Regions from separate parts of the Lentzea sp. JNUCC 0626 genome, predicted to be linked through region 2. Evidence: riboswitches for the same ligand, from Rfam matches in the RefSeq annotation. Region 2 holds a riboswitch; each other region holds the start of a gene.
What was found. Region 2 has a riboswitch for glycine ahead of gcvH (glycine cleavage system protein GcvH). Riboswitches for the same ligand answer to the same signal wherever they lie in the genome.

Region 1 (4,637 bases), 1.4 Mb from region 2:
CTCGCCGACGGTCACGCACGCCGCGGTGTGCGGGGCGTTGCGCAGCGGGTTGTCCTCGACGGACCACTCGCCGGCGCCGACCTTGTCGATCTCGCCCTTGATCGCGATCATCGCGTCGATGAACCTGTCGATCTCGGCCAGGTCCTCGGACTCGGTCGGCTCGACCATCAGCGTGCCGGCGACCGGGAACGACATCGTCGGGGCGTGCAGGCCGTAGTCGGCGAGGCGCTTCGCGACGTCGTCCACCGTCACACCGGTGGCCTTGGTGATCGGGCGCAGGTCGAGGATGCACTCGTGGGCGACGAAGCCGCCCTCGCCGGTGTAGAGGACCGGGTAGTGCTCGTCGAGGCGGCGCGCGACGTAGTTCGCGGCGGCCACGGCGGTCAGGGTCGCGCGGCGCAGGCCGTCGCCGCCCATCATGCGCACGTACGCCCACGAGATCGGCAGGATCGACGCGGAACCCCACGGGGCGCCGGAGATCGGGCCGACGCCGGTCGCCGGGCCCGCGGTGGGCTGCAGCGGGTGGTTCGGCAGGAACGGCGCGAGGTGGGACTTCACGCCGATCGGGCCGACGCCGGGGCCACCGCCGCCGTGCGGGATGCAGAACGTCTTGTGCAGGTTCAGGTGCGAGACGTCCGAGCCGAACTTGCCGTAGCGCGCGAGGCCGATCAACGCGTTGAGGTTCGCGCCGTCGACGTACACCTGACCGCCCGCGTCGTGGACCAGGCCGCAGACCTCGCGGACGGTGTCCTCGTACACGCCGTGGGTCGACGGGTAGGTGATCATGATCGCGGCCAGGTCGTCGGCGTGCTCGGCGACCGTGGTGCGCAGGTGGCCCATGTCGATGTTGCCCTTGTCGTCGCACTTCACGACGACGACGCGCATGCCGGCCATGACGGCGGACGCGGCGTTGGTGCCGTGCGCGGACGACGGGATCAGGCAGACGTCGCGGTCGGCGTTGCCGTTGGCGCGGTGGTACGCGCGGATCGCGAGCAGACCGGCGAACTCACCCTGCGAGCCGGCGTTGGGCTGCAACGACACCGCGTCGTAGCCGGTGACCTCGGCGAGCCAGGCCTCCAGGTCCGACACGATCTTGAGCAGGCCCTTGGCGTCCTCGACCGGCGCGAACGGGTGCAGCGTCGAGAACTCCGGCCACGTGATGGACTCCATCTCCGCGGTGGCGTTCAGCTTCATCGTGCAGGAGCCGAGCGGGATCATGCTGCGGTCGAGCGCGACGTCCTTGTCGGACAACGCGCGCAGGTAGCGCAGCAGCGCCGTCTCCGAGCGGTGCGCGTGGAAGACCGGGTGCGTCAGGTAGTCGGACGTGCGGCGAAGGTCGGCCGGGATGCCGTCGGCGGTGTCGCCGTCGATCGCGTCCACATCGGCCTTGGTGACACCGAAGGCGTTCCACACGGCGACGACGTGCGCACGGGTCGTCTTCTCGTCACACGCGATGGCGACGACGTCCTCGTCGACCAGACGCAGGTTGATGCCGGCCTCACGGGCCTTCGCGACGACCTCGGCGGCCTTGCCCTCGACGCGGACCTCGACGGTGTCGAAGAACTCGCCGTGCACGACGTCCAGACCGGCCTCGCACAGGCCCGTGGCGAGCACGGTGGCCAGGCGGTGCACGCGGGTCGCGATGGCGCGCAGGCCCTCGGGACCGTGGTAGACGGCGTACATGGAGGCGATCACGGCCAGCAGCACCTGCGCGGTGCAGATGTTGGACGTGGCCTTCTCGCGGCGGATGTGCTGCTCGCGGGTCTGCAACGCCAACCGGTAGGCGAGCGAGCCGTCGGAGTCGACGGAGACGCCGACGAGACGGCCAGGCAGCTGACGCTCCAGACCGGAGCGGACGGCCATGTACCCGGCGTGCGGGCCGCCGAAGCCGATCGGGACGCCGAAGCGCTGGGTGGTGCCGACGACGACGTCCGCGCCGATCTCGCCCGGCGCGCGCAGCAGCGTGAGCGCCAGCAGGTCGGCGACGACGACGGCCTGCGCGCCCGCGTTGTGGATCTCCTCGATGAGGGCCTTCTGGTCGCGCACCACACCGGACGCGCCGGGGTAGGACAGCAGCACGCCGTAGAAGTCTCCGCCGAGGCCCAGGCCCTCGATGCCCTGCGACAGGTCGGCGACGACGATCTCGATGCCGAGCGGCTCGGCGCGCGTCTCGATGACGGCGAGCGTCTGCGGCAGCGTGTCGGAGTCGACGACGAACTTGTTCGACTTGGACTTGCCGGCGCGGCGCACCAGCGTCATCGCCTCGGCGGCGGCGGTCGACTCGTCCAACATGGACGCGTTCGCGGTCGGCAGGCCCGTCAGGTCGCCGACCATCGTCTGGAAGTTCAGCAACGCCTCGAGGCGGCCCTGCGAGATCTCCGGCTGGTACGGCGTGTAGGCCGTGTACCAGGCAGGGCTTTCGAGCACGTTGCGCAGGATCACGCCCGGCGTCACGGTGTCGTAGTAGCCCAGGCCGATCATCTGCGTCATCGGCCGGTTCTGGGACGCGAGCTCGCGGAGTTCGGCGAGCGCCTCGGTCTCGGTGGCCGGGGCGGGCAGGTCCAGCACGAGGTCGCGCTCGTGGATGGACGACGGAACCGCGTGCTGCGCCAGTTCCTCCAGCGATCCGACGCCGATGACGTCGAGGATGCGCGCGAGTTCGGCGGGACGCGGGCCGACGTGGCGGTCGGCGAACGGGGTGCCGTGCTCGAGAGCGGCGAGCGGAATGCGGTCCTGCGTCATCAAACGCCTCCGGGGGCTGGCTTCGGGCACACGTGTCCTGGTGCCCTCCCCGCTCTGTCCGTACCCGATGTCGGGCGCCTGAGAGGTTCACCCATCACTGATGGGCTTTCACCGTCGGCGGGACTCCCTCGCGGGAGTCCACTTTCCAGAGGCGTCTCGCTCTGGCGGTCCTGGATGCCTGAGAGGTTCCCGGGGAGGGACTTGCTCCTTCGGCGCCGGGTTCGAGACCCGGACTCTCCCGCCTGAGTTCAGCGACTACCCGAGAAGAATACCCGCAGGCAGCCCGGGTAGTCGCTAGGGACGCGACCTACGTCTCAGCACGAAGACCGACGAGGGCCGCCGCGACCGGGTCGGCGGGGTCGTCGCGCACGGCCAGCAGCAGGTGCCGGGTGCCCACGACCGGGTCGCCGCTGCGGGCCGCGACGAGCTTCGCGCGTTCCATCGCTCGTTCGACAGTGCCTCCAGACGGCAGAGAGGCGCCGTCCACTCCTGCTTCGCGCAGTGCCGCCGCCCCACCTGACTCGAACTCGGGCTTGAGCCTGCACCCCGCCACCGTCAGCTGGTGGTCGAGCGTCAGCACCGCCTCCACCAGATCCCGCGACGACACGTCCCGGCGTCCGGCCACAGCCAGTCGGTCCGCCTCGTTGCGCACTGCGGTCAGCACCGGGCCGCCGAGGCCCTGGCCGCGCGACACGAGCTTGGTCAGCCAGCGCACGTACCCGCCGCCGGATTCCCCCTCCAGCGCGCCTGCCTTGCGCAGCAGCCACACGGCGGGCGCCTCCTCGACCTCGGCGTACTTGCGTTCGGCGTCGGCGCGCACGGCCGCGGCGGTCGCCTCCACGTCCACGCCGTGCAGGAACATCAGGTCGGCGACCCGCCCGGAGTCGAGCGACAGCAGCGCCAGCGCGAGGTGGGTCGTCGTCAGGACGCCGTCGCCTGCCTGCGCCACGGCGGCCAGCAGGCAGGTCTCCAGCGCGCGGCTGACGGGCAGGACGGTGTCGACGCGGGCGTGGTGGTGGGCGGCGCTCATCAGCGCCATGACGTCCGGGTGGGACTCGGCGACGACTCCTCCGTCGTCACCGGCCCAGTGGCTCGTGCCCCTGGCCATCGCCTGTGCCGTCAGCGAGGTCGTGCCGAGTTTGCGGCCGGGGCCGATGGTGTCGACCAGTGCGATCAGCAGGTTCTCGGTGCCGACGAAGCCGAACTCCAGCCGGAAGGCGCGCTGCGAGGCCGCCGCCAGGACCTTGACCACCTGCGCTGAAGGGGTGTGCGTCATGCCGGAAACGCTAGGGAGCAAGGGGTTCTCGGCGCTGCTGCCGACCGGCCACTCAGGACGGCCAGTCGGCCACGTTCACCGCGCCGGTCAGCCGGTGGCGCGCTCGCGACGACGACGGGTCAGCTCGTCCTCGGTCATCGGCGCGATCTCGACGCCGTCCGCCCGTTCGGCCGGGAACTCGTGGATCGTGCCGGAGATCTCGCGCATCGCCCCGCTCACCGCGATGCCGAAGACGCCCTGACCGCCCTGCAGCAGGTCGACGACCTCCTCCGGCGAGGTGCACTCGTAGACGGTGGTGCCGTCGGAGAAGAGCGTGATCTTCGCCAGGTCCTGCACACCTCGGCGGCGCAGGTGGTCGACCGCCACCCTGATGTTCTGCAACGAGACGCCGGTGTCCAGCAGCCGCTTCACGACCTTGAGGACCAGGATGTCCTTGAAGGAGTACAGCCGCTGGCTGCCCGAGCCGTGCGCCATCCGCACCGTGGGCGCGACCAGCCCGGTGCGCGCCCAGTAGTCGAGCTGTCGGTACGTGATGCCCGCGATCTGGCACGCCGCGGGCCCTCGGTAACCGACGAGCTCGTCCGGCAGCGAGGAGTCCGGGAACAGTTCACCCTGCAGC
Region 2 (4,637 bases):
GACATGGCTCCCTGGCTGCGACTCCTCGACACCTTCGCGGACGACGTGGTCGTGGAGGTCGCCGGGACCTACGCCTGGGACTACGCGCGGGACAACGGCCCGCTGCTCACCTGGATGTGGTGGGACGATCCCGGCAAGCCGATCCGCGAGTGGCTGGTGTCCGACGAGCTGCGCGCCCGGCTGTCCACAATCGACAACCGGAACGCGCAGAGCACCCTCGAGGACATCGATTTGATGATCGAGTTCAGCACTCGATGACGTTCACGGCGAGTCCGCCGCGTGCCGTCTCCTTGTACTTGACCGACATGTCCTTGCCGGTGTCCCGCATGGTCTTGATGACCTTGTCCAGTGACACGAAGTGCGACCCGTCGCCCCGCAACGCCATCCGCACCGCGGTGATGGCCTTGATGGACGCGACGGCGTTGCGTTCGATGCACGGGATCTGCACCAGGCCGCCGATCGGGTCGCACGTCAACCCGAGGTTGTGCTCCATGGCGATCTCGGCGGCGTTCTCGACCTGTTCGGGCGTGCCGCCGAGCACCTCGGCGAGCCCACCCGCGGCCATCGAGCAGGCCGACCCGACCTCACCCTGGCAGCCGACCTCGGCACCGGAGATCGACGCGTTCTCCTTGAACAGCACGCCGATAGCGCCCGCCGTCAACAAGAACCGGACGACACCGTCGTCGGAAGCACCCGGCACGAACTTCGTGTAGTAGTGCAGAACCGCCGGAACGATGCCCGCCGCGCCGTTGGTCGGCGCCGTGACGACACGGCCACCAGCCGCGTTCTCCTCGTTGACCGCCAACGCGAAGAGAGTCACCCAGTCCATGACCCGCAACGGGTCGGTGACGAAGTGTTCGCTCTCCAGACGCTTGCGCATCTCGGCGGCGCGGCGGCGGACCTTCAGGCCGCCGGGCAGCGTGCCGTGTTCGGTGCAGCCGCGTTCGACGCACTCCTGCATGACGTGCCAGATGTGCAGAAGTCCTTCGCGGATCTCGGTTTCCGTGCGCCACGACAGCTCGTTGGCCATCATGATCTCGCTGATCGACAGGCCGGTCTCGCGGCAGCGCGCGAGGAGTTGGTCGCCGGTCAGGAACGGGTGCGGCAACGGGGTGGTGTCCGGCTTGATCCGGTCGGTGCCCGACGCGTTCTCGTCGACGACGAACCCGCCGCCGATCGAGTAGTAGACGGCGTGCTCGACCGACTTGCCGTCCGCGAACGCCTCGAAGCTCATCCCGTTGGGGTGCAACGGGAGTGACTTGCGGCGGTGCATGACGAGGTCGCGGTCGTGGGTGAACGCGATCTCGTGCGTCCCGCCGAGCCTCAGCCGTCCACTGGAGATGATCTCCTCGACGCGTTCGGCGGCGACGGAGGGGTCGACCTCCTCGGGGAGGTTGCCCTCCAGGCCGAGGAACACGGCCTTCGGGCTGCCGTGGCCGTGGCCGGTCGCGCCGAGCGACCCGAACAGCTGGACGTGCACGCGGTCCACAGTGGACAACTGAGGGCCGAGCTTGTCGACGAACATCGCGGCCGCGCGCATCGGGCCGACCGTGTGGGAGCTGGACGGTCCGATGCCGACGGAGAACAGGTCGAAAACGCTGATCGCCACTGATCAGTCCTTCGTGGTGGGGCGGAGCGGAGTCAGTCGGTCTTGGTGAGCTCGGCGTACTTGGCCGCCGTGAGCAGGTTCTCGGCCGACTCGACGCGGACCTTGAACAGCCAGCCCTCGCCGTACGGGTCGTTGTTCACGATCGCCGGGTCCTGCACGACGGCGTCGTTGACCTCGATGATCTCCCCGGTGACGGGCGAGAACAGGTCGCTGACGGACTTGGTGGACTCGAGCTCACCGCAGACGGAGTTGGTGACGACCTTGGCACCGACCTCGGGCAGCTGCACGTAGACGATGTCGCCGAGCGCGTCGGCGGCGTACGCGGTGATTCCGCAGGTCAGCGGGTCCTGGGTGCCCGGCGTCCAGTCGACCCACTCGTGTTCGACGGTGTAGAGCAGGTTCTCGGGGAACTCCACGGCGACTCCTCTGGCTGTGACGGGTCAGGACAACTAGCGCCCCCTCCGCCGTGCAGAGTTGCCTACCCCGAGTGGTCTTGCTGCCTGAGAGTGTGCGGGAGCTTGCCCCTTCGGCGCCCCGACTGCGTTCGTCGAGGTCTCTCCCACGCGGGTTCTGGCGCTCGCGCGCCGCGGCCGGTGTTCAGTTCTCGGCGCGAACGCTATGTGCGGCCCCCGCCGAGTGTCAACGCGGGAACGTCAAGTGGAACGCGAACAACACTCAGGTCGCTCTGTCCTAACTGAACAACCGGAGGGTTACCGGATAGTGCGATCAGCACAGTGACATGACCTTGTGACTGGCCCACATTATGAGATGTCGGCCACCGAACGGAGGAGTCATCGTGCGGATCGCTGTTCCCCGCGAGATCAAGAACCACGAGTACCGCGTCGCTCTCACCCCTGCCGGTGCGCACGAGCTGACCAGCCGCGGCCACGACGTCTACGTCGAGCAGGGTGCCGGTCTCGGTTCCGCGATCACGGACGAGGAGTACCTCGCCGCGGGCGCCAAGATCCTCGCGACCGCCGACGACGTGTGGGCCGAGGGCGACCTGGTGCTCAAGGTCAAGGAGCCGATCGCCGAGGAGTACCCCCGTCTGCGCGCCGGCCAGACCCTCTTCACGTATCTGCACCTCGCCGCCGACAAGCCGCTGACCGAGGCGCTGCTGGCGTCCGGCACCACGGCCATCGCCTACGAGACCGTGCAGCTGCCGAACCGCGCGCTGCCGCTGCTCGCCCCGATGTCCGAGGTCGCGGGCCGCCTCGCCCCGCAGGTCGGCGCGTTCAGCCTGATGAAGCCCTCCGGCGGCCGCGGCGTGCTGCCCGGCGGCGTCCCCGGTGTCGCCCCGGCCCGCGTGGTCGTGATCGGCGGCGGCGTGGCGGGCGTCAACGCGGCCACCATCGCCGTCGGCATGGGCGCGGACGTGCAGATCCTCGACACCAACGTCGACCGCCTGCGCCAGATCGACGCCCAGTTCCAGGGCCGTCTGCGCACGCTCGCGTCCAACGCGTTCTCCGTCGAGCAGGCCGTCCGCGAGGCCGACCTGGTCATCGGCGCCGTGCTCGTCCCCGGTGCCGCCGCGCCGAAGCTCGTGTCGAACGCGCTGGTCGCCGACATGAAGCCGGGCTCCGTGCTCGTCGACATCGCGATCGACCAGGGCGGTTGCTTCGAGGACTCGCGTCCCACCACGCACGCCGAGCCGACCTACGAGGTCCACAACTCGGTCTTCTACTGCGTGGCGAACATGCCGGGCGCCGTGCCGCGCACCTCGACCTACGCGCTGACCAACGTGACGCTGCCGTACGCCGTCGCGCTGGCCGACAAGGGCTGGGAGAAGGCGCTGAAGGACGACCGTTCGCTCGCCCTGGGCCTGAACGTGCACGCCGGGCAGCTCACCAACGGCCCGGTGGCCGAGGCGACCGGCCTCGCGCACACGCCGCTGGAGTCCGTGGTCTGAAAGCCGACCAGATGAATGCCAACTGAATGAATGAGGCCCCCGCACGCGTCAATCGCTGCGGGGGTTTCGCCTATCTGAGGGCGGCGACGCGCGCCTTGATGCCGTCGATCACGCAGTCCAGCCCGAACTCGAACTGCCCGTCCAGCGTCCACACCTCGGGTTCGTCCAGCATCGCGACGTACCTGGGGTGCTTGTCGCGGTAGAGGTCGGCGATCTTGCCCATGTCCGGCGGCGGCGAGTCCATCCCGCCGCGCCCGACGAAGTTGACCTCCGCGACCGCGTACCCGTTGACGTAGCTGCCCACCGTGGAGATCGACTGGGCGGCGACCACGGTGGACAGACCGGCGCGCAGCATCGGCCCGAACATGGCGTCCGCGTAGGCCACCGCGTTCGGGCCGATGGTGTTGAACTGCCCGATCCCGCGGATCCACCACGGGTGCTTCAGCGCGAGCTGACGCAGTTCGTGCATCAACGCGCGCACCGCGATCTCCCAGTCGGTCTCGGGATCGGGCAGGGTGAACTCGCCGTAGACCTCGTCGAGGCAGAGCTCGATCAGCGCGTCCTTCGTCGGAACGTGCCAGTACAACGACATGGGTGCCGCGCCGAGCGCCGCCGCGAGCTTGCGCATGGACAGCTTCTGCAGGCCGTCGGCGTCCAGCATCTCCATCGCCTTGCGCACGATGGCGTCCCGGCTCAGGCCGAGGGGCTGGCCGCTGCCGGGCCTGGGCTTGCTGAACCACACGCTGTCCACGTCGCGATCCTATGCACGTCGCAGCAGCACGCTGGCCACAACACCTCCCAGGAACACGGCGACAGCGCCGATGATCAGGCTGACGCTCATGCCGTTCGAGAACGCCTCGCGCACGACCGTGATGTCCGCACCGCTGTGCAACGCCTCTTGCAGCGAACGCCCCGACACGCCGTCCGGCAGTGACGCGACGAACCGCGCCGACAGCAGCGCGCCCAGCACGGCGATGCCGAACGAGGAGCCCAGTTCCGTCAACGTGCCCGACAGCCCGGACGCGATGCCGGCGCGTTCCGGCGGGATCGACCCCATCAGGGCGTTGACCGCAACGGGTTGCGACACACCGACTCCGACGCCGATGAGCACCAGTCCGG
Region 3 (4,637 bases), 960 kb from region 2:
GCTGGCTGCGTCAGGGCGCGGAGTCGATCATCACCTTCGTCAGGAGCCTCTTCGGGACGGCCACCCCGCTCAGCTAGTGACAGTCGGTGATCCTCGACCGTCTGCGTTGAGCCGGACGGGTGGAATGCGACCAATCACGCACTGGTAACGGGTGTTCTGGGGATTCAGGGTCTGGCGATTGTCAGACCTACCGAATACCTTCCGCTGCAATGGCCGATCCCCGACCGACGAGGAGGCACATATGGTCGAGGACTCCGGGGTCCACGAGCTGTTGCAGCAGTGGGCGGCTGAACGGTCTGATGACGCAGAGATGCAGGAGGTGAACCGGATCAAGAACGCGTGGCTCGCGGAGGCTCCCCCCTCGGCGCCTGGCATCCCCGTCCAGCGGGGCGGCAGGAGTGGGTCGCGTGGCTTGGTCAAGGTCGACTCGGCGGATCCGGCCTACGTGGCCGCGATGCGCAAGCGGGCGCCGGAGGCACCCGAGGCGATGCTCGCCGCCGCGGCGAGCTACTGGCAGTTGGTGGGCGACGTCGCCGAGGCCGAGCAGTGGTGGGACGCGGGCATCAGCCCGTTGGACCAGCGCGCGCTCGACTACCGCGCGGCCGGCCTCACGCCTGCCGATCTCGGGAGGCGCCTGGGACCGATGACGGTTCTCCAGCACCTTCGTCGTGGCTCTGCCGCGGCCTGGTGTGTTGCTCGTCTGCGGAGGCAGCGCCGGGACGGCGTGGCGTAGTTGGGAAACGGGCTGTCGGAGGCGGCAGCCCCGTAACCAACACCCCTCAAACGGGCGGCCTCCGTGCGGGAGGCCTCACCCAAGTAGTGTGGAGGTCGTGCGCGGCCTCCTTACTCCCCAACGTGTGCTGATCGCGTTCGCCTGTCTGGCGGCGCTGATCGTCTGTTGCGGGCTCGCCTGGTGGCAGTGGCAGCGCTTCGAGTCCGCCAGCGGCACGTTCCAGAACCTGGGCTACGTGCTGCAGTGGCCGCTGTTCGGCCTCTTCCCCCTCTTCATGGTCTGGCGCTTCCGCAAGCTCGCGCGCGAACGCCGTGACGAGGCTCTCTCACCCGAGCCGGTTGCACCCGCTCCCAGGCAGGAAAGTACGGTTGTCGCCGTCAAACCCGCGCCTGTCGAGCACTTCGACGATGACGAAGACGCGGAGCTCGCGGCCTACAACCGCATGCTCGCGGACCTCAACGCGCGGGACGGTCGTTGAGCGAAGGCGGGCAGATGAAGGGTGCGTTGACCCGGTTCAGGGTCATGGCTTACGTGGTCGGAGTCTTCCTGCTGCTCCTGGTCGTGGCGATGGTGCTCAAATACGCCGCGGACATGGGCGGCGCGATGAAGGTCGTCGGCCCGGTCCACGGCTTCCTCTACGCCATCTACCTGGTGATTTCCGTCGACCTGGCGCTGAAGCTGCGCTGGTCCATCAAGGGCACGGCGCTGGTGCTGCTCGCCGGCACGATCCCGTTCCTGTCGTTCTGGGCGGAGCGCAAGGTGGTCGAGAAGACGGCGCAGGGCGTGCCGCTGTGACGTTTGGCCTGCTAGCGTCTGGGGCTACCAACTGAACACGGCCGTCGATGTCGCGCGGGAGAGTCCCCTTCAGCGGGGACACCGTAGGAGCAACTCCTCCCCGGAATCTCTCAGGTACAGGTACCGCGCGACGCAGGCAACTCTGGAAAGCAGGCTCCCCGGGAGCCTCGCCCACGGTGCAAGCCACGCTCGTCGTGGTGAAGCTCTCAGGCTCATGACAGAGGGGGAGGCTCGCTCTAGTGAGGAGTCTCCGATGGACCGTGTCATTCTTCTGATGCCTCAGCCGGCCGCGTCCGGCTCTTCGGCGCACCCTGGAGGAGCGTTCTGATGTCCCGCCTCACGCCTCTGAACGCCGAGCACGAGCAGCTCGGCGCGATGTTCACCGACTTCGCGGGCTGGCGGATGCCGCTGCGCTACTCGTCCGAACTCGCGGAGCACCACGCCGTGCGCCAGACCGCCGGACTGTTCGACCTCACGCACATGGGTGAGATCGTGCTGACCGGTCCGCAGGCCGGCGTGGCCCTCGACTTCGCGCTGGTCGGCCACATCTCCGCGCTGGCCGTCGGCAAGGCCCGCTACACGATGATCACCCAGGCCGACGGCGGCGTGCTCGACGACCTGATCGTGTACCGCCTCGGCGACGAGGAGTTCATGGTCGTCGCGAACGCCTCCAACGCTTCAATGGTGGCTGAAGCGCTGGTCGAGCGCGCCGCCGGGTTCGATACGGTCGTGACGGACAAGTCGACGGACTACGCGTTGATCGCGATCCAGGGCCCGAAGTCGGTCGAGATCCTGTCGGGGCTCACCGAGACGGACCTGGCGACGGTCAAGTACTACGCCTCGTACCCGTCGAAGGTCGCCGGCGTCGACGCGCTGCTGGCCCGCACCGGCTACACCGGTGAGGAGGGCTTCGAGCTGTTCGTCGCGCCCGCCGACGCCGGTGCCGTCTGGGCGGCGTTGCTGGAGGCCGGCGAGGCGCACGAGCTCAAGCCGTGCGGTCTCGGCTGCCGCGACACGTTGCGCCTCGAAGCCGGGATGCCGTTGTACGGCAACGAACTCACCACGTCGCTCACGCCGTACCACGCCGGTCTCGGCCGCGTCGTGAAGCTCGACAAGCCCGGCGACTTCGTGGGCCGCGACGCGCTGACGAAGGTGTCGGAGTCCGATGTGGACTCGGTCCTGGTCGGACTGAAGACGCCCGAACGTCGTGCCCCGCGCCACGGTTACGCGGTCCTCAACGGCGACGACGTCGTAGGCGAGGTGACGTCGGGCGCGCTGTCCCCGACCCTCGGCTACTCCGTCGCCATGGCCTACGTGAACAAGGCCAGTGCCGAGCCCGGCACCCCACTGCTGGTCGACGTCCGCGGCAAGAAGCAGCCGGTCGAGGTCGTCGCACTTCCGTTCTACAAGCGCGCCAAGTAGGGAGATCTTTCCGATGTCCGACCAGTTCAACGCTTCCCTCGCGGAGTACGACCCCGAGGTTGCGCAGGCCGTGGCGGCCGAGCTGGCGCGCCAGCAGGGCACGCTCGAGATGATCGCCTCGGAGAACTTCACCCCCGTGTCGGTGCTCCAGGCCCAGGGCTCGGTGCTCACCAACAAGTACGCCGAGGGCTACCCGGGCCGTCGCTACTACGGCGGCTGCGAGCACGTGGACGTCGTCGAGCGCCTCGCCATCGAGCGCATCAAGTCGCTCTTCGGCGCGGGCTTCGCGAACGTCCAGCCGCACTCCGGCGCCCAGGCCAACGCGGCCGCCATGTTCGCGCTGCTCCAGCCCGGCGACACGATCCTGGGCCTGGACCTCGCGCACGGCGGTCACCTGACGCACGGCATGCGCATCAACTTCTCCGGCAAGCTCTACAACGTCGTGCCGTACCACGTCTCCGACGGTGACGGCCGCGTCGACATGGCCGAGGTCGAGCGCCTCGCCCAGGAGCACCGCCCGAAGCTGATCGTCGCGGGCTGGTCCGCCTACCCGCGTCAGCTGGACTTCGCCGAGTTCCGCCGCATCGCGGACTCGGTCGAGGCCTACCTGATGGTCGACATGGCGCACTTCGCGGGCCTCGTGGCCGCGGACCTGCACCCGTCGCCCGTGCCGCACGCGCACGTCACGACGACCACGACCCACAAGACCCTCGGCGGTCCGCGTGGTGGCGTGATCCTGTCGAACGAGGCCGACATCGCCAAGAAGATCAACTCGGCGGTGTTCCCCGGTCAGCAGGGCGGTCCGCTGGAGCACGTGATCGCGGCGAAGGCCGTGGCGTTCAAGCACGCCGCGTCGCCCGAGTTCGCCGACCGCCAGCGCCGCACACTGGAAGGCGCGCGCATCCTGGCCGACCGCCTCTCGCAGGCCGACGTGGCCGCGGCGGGCGTGAAGGTCCTCACCGGCGGCACGGACGTCCACCTGGTCCTGGTCGACCTGGTGAACTCCGAGCTCGACGGCAAGCAGGCCGAGGACGTGCTGCACCAGATCGGCATCACGGTCAACCGCAACGCCGTGCCGAACGACCCGCGTCCCCCGATGGTGACGTCGGGTCTGCGCATCGGCACGCCGGCGCTCGCGACCCGCGGGTTCGGCGAGGTGGACTTCACCGAGGTCGCCGACGTGATCGCGGAGGCCCTCAAGCCGGGTGCCGCGATCGACGAACTGCGGGCCCGCGTCGAGGTTCTCGCGGCCAAGCACCCGCTGTACTCCACGCTCTGATCTGCTCTCAGACGAGAAGGGGCGCCACCCGCGGTTCGGGTGGCGCCCCTTCTCGTTACCCCGGAGCGAAAACGACGGGAACCCCGGCCCCTTCCCCAGGGCCGGGGTGTCACCGTGTCAGGGTGTGTCTTTCAGATGGACCGTCCTAACGGGACTGTGGGGTGTTACGCAGCGGGCGCCACGACCGTTCCAGGCGGGAGGCACTCCACGTTGCGCTTGCCGTCGGGCTGAATCACGAACCAGGTGTTGCCGATGCCCTGGCCGGCCCACTTACCGGGAGCCGGGTCCTTCGAGTAGGTGTAGAGAGCCCAGCCGTCGATGGCGACCTGCTTCTTGCCGTCGGCGCGGGTGATCAGCGACACCAGCTTCGAGTCGACGCCTTCGAGCTGCGGAACCGTGTCCGACAGC

Region 1: it holds a riboswitch for glycine, as region 2 does, so the genes downstream of both, gcvP (aminomethyl-transferring glycine dehydrogenase) here and gcvH (glycine cleavage system protein GcvH) in region 2, are expected to answer to the same signal.
Region 3: it holds a riboswitch for glycine, as region 2 does, so the genes downstream of both, gcvT (glycine cleavage system aminomethyltransferase GcvT) here and gcvH (glycine cleavage system protein GcvH) in region 2, are expected to answer to the same signal.

What each region holds. Positions count from the first base shown of each region.
Region 1 is NZ_CP171635.1:9,732,564-9,737,200, reverse strand. It holds gene gcvP (aminomethyl-transferring glycine dehydrogenase) at 1-2,742, opposite strand, end outside; glycine riboswitch at 2,898-2,993, opposite strand; gene JNUCC0626_RS45825 (Clp protease N-terminal domain-containing protein) at 3,050-4,018, opposite strand; gene JNUCC0626_RS45820 (MerR family transcriptional regulator) at 4,106-4,637, opposite strand, start outside.
Region 2 is NZ_CP171635.1:8,371,552-8,376,188, reverse strand. It holds gene JNUCC0626_RS39130 (hypothetical protein) at 1-258, shown strand, start outside; gene JNUCC0626_RS39125 (L-serine ammonia-lyase) at 245-1,609, opposite strand; gene gcvH (glycine cleavage system protein GcvH) at 1,642-2,025, opposite strand; glycine riboswitch at 2,088-2,181, opposite strand; gene ald (alanine dehydrogenase) at 2,406-3,518, shown strand; gene JNUCC0626_RS39110 (TetR/AcrR family transcriptional regulator) at 3,589-4,269, opposite strand; gene JNUCC0626_RS39105 (MFS transporter) at 4,279-4,637, opposite strand, start outside.
Region 3 is NZ_CP171635.1:9,330,593-9,335,229, forward strand. It holds gene JNUCC0626_RS43805 (hypothetical protein) at 1-77, shown strand, start outside; gene JNUCC0626_RS43810 (helix-turn-helix transcriptional regulator) at 242-733, shown strand; gene JNUCC0626_RS43815 (hypothetical protein) at 858-1,211, shown strand; gene JNUCC0626_RS43820 (DUF3817 domain-containing protein) at 1,226-1,528, shown strand; glycine riboswitch at 1,574-1,664, shown strand; glycine riboswitch at 1,666-1,756, shown strand; gene gcvT (glycine cleavage system aminomethyltransferase GcvT) at 1,856-2,950, shown strand; gene glyA (serine hydroxymethyltransferase) at 2,964-4,229, shown strand; gene JNUCC0626_RS43835 (COG4315 family predicted lipoprotein) at 4,394-4,637, opposite strand, start outside.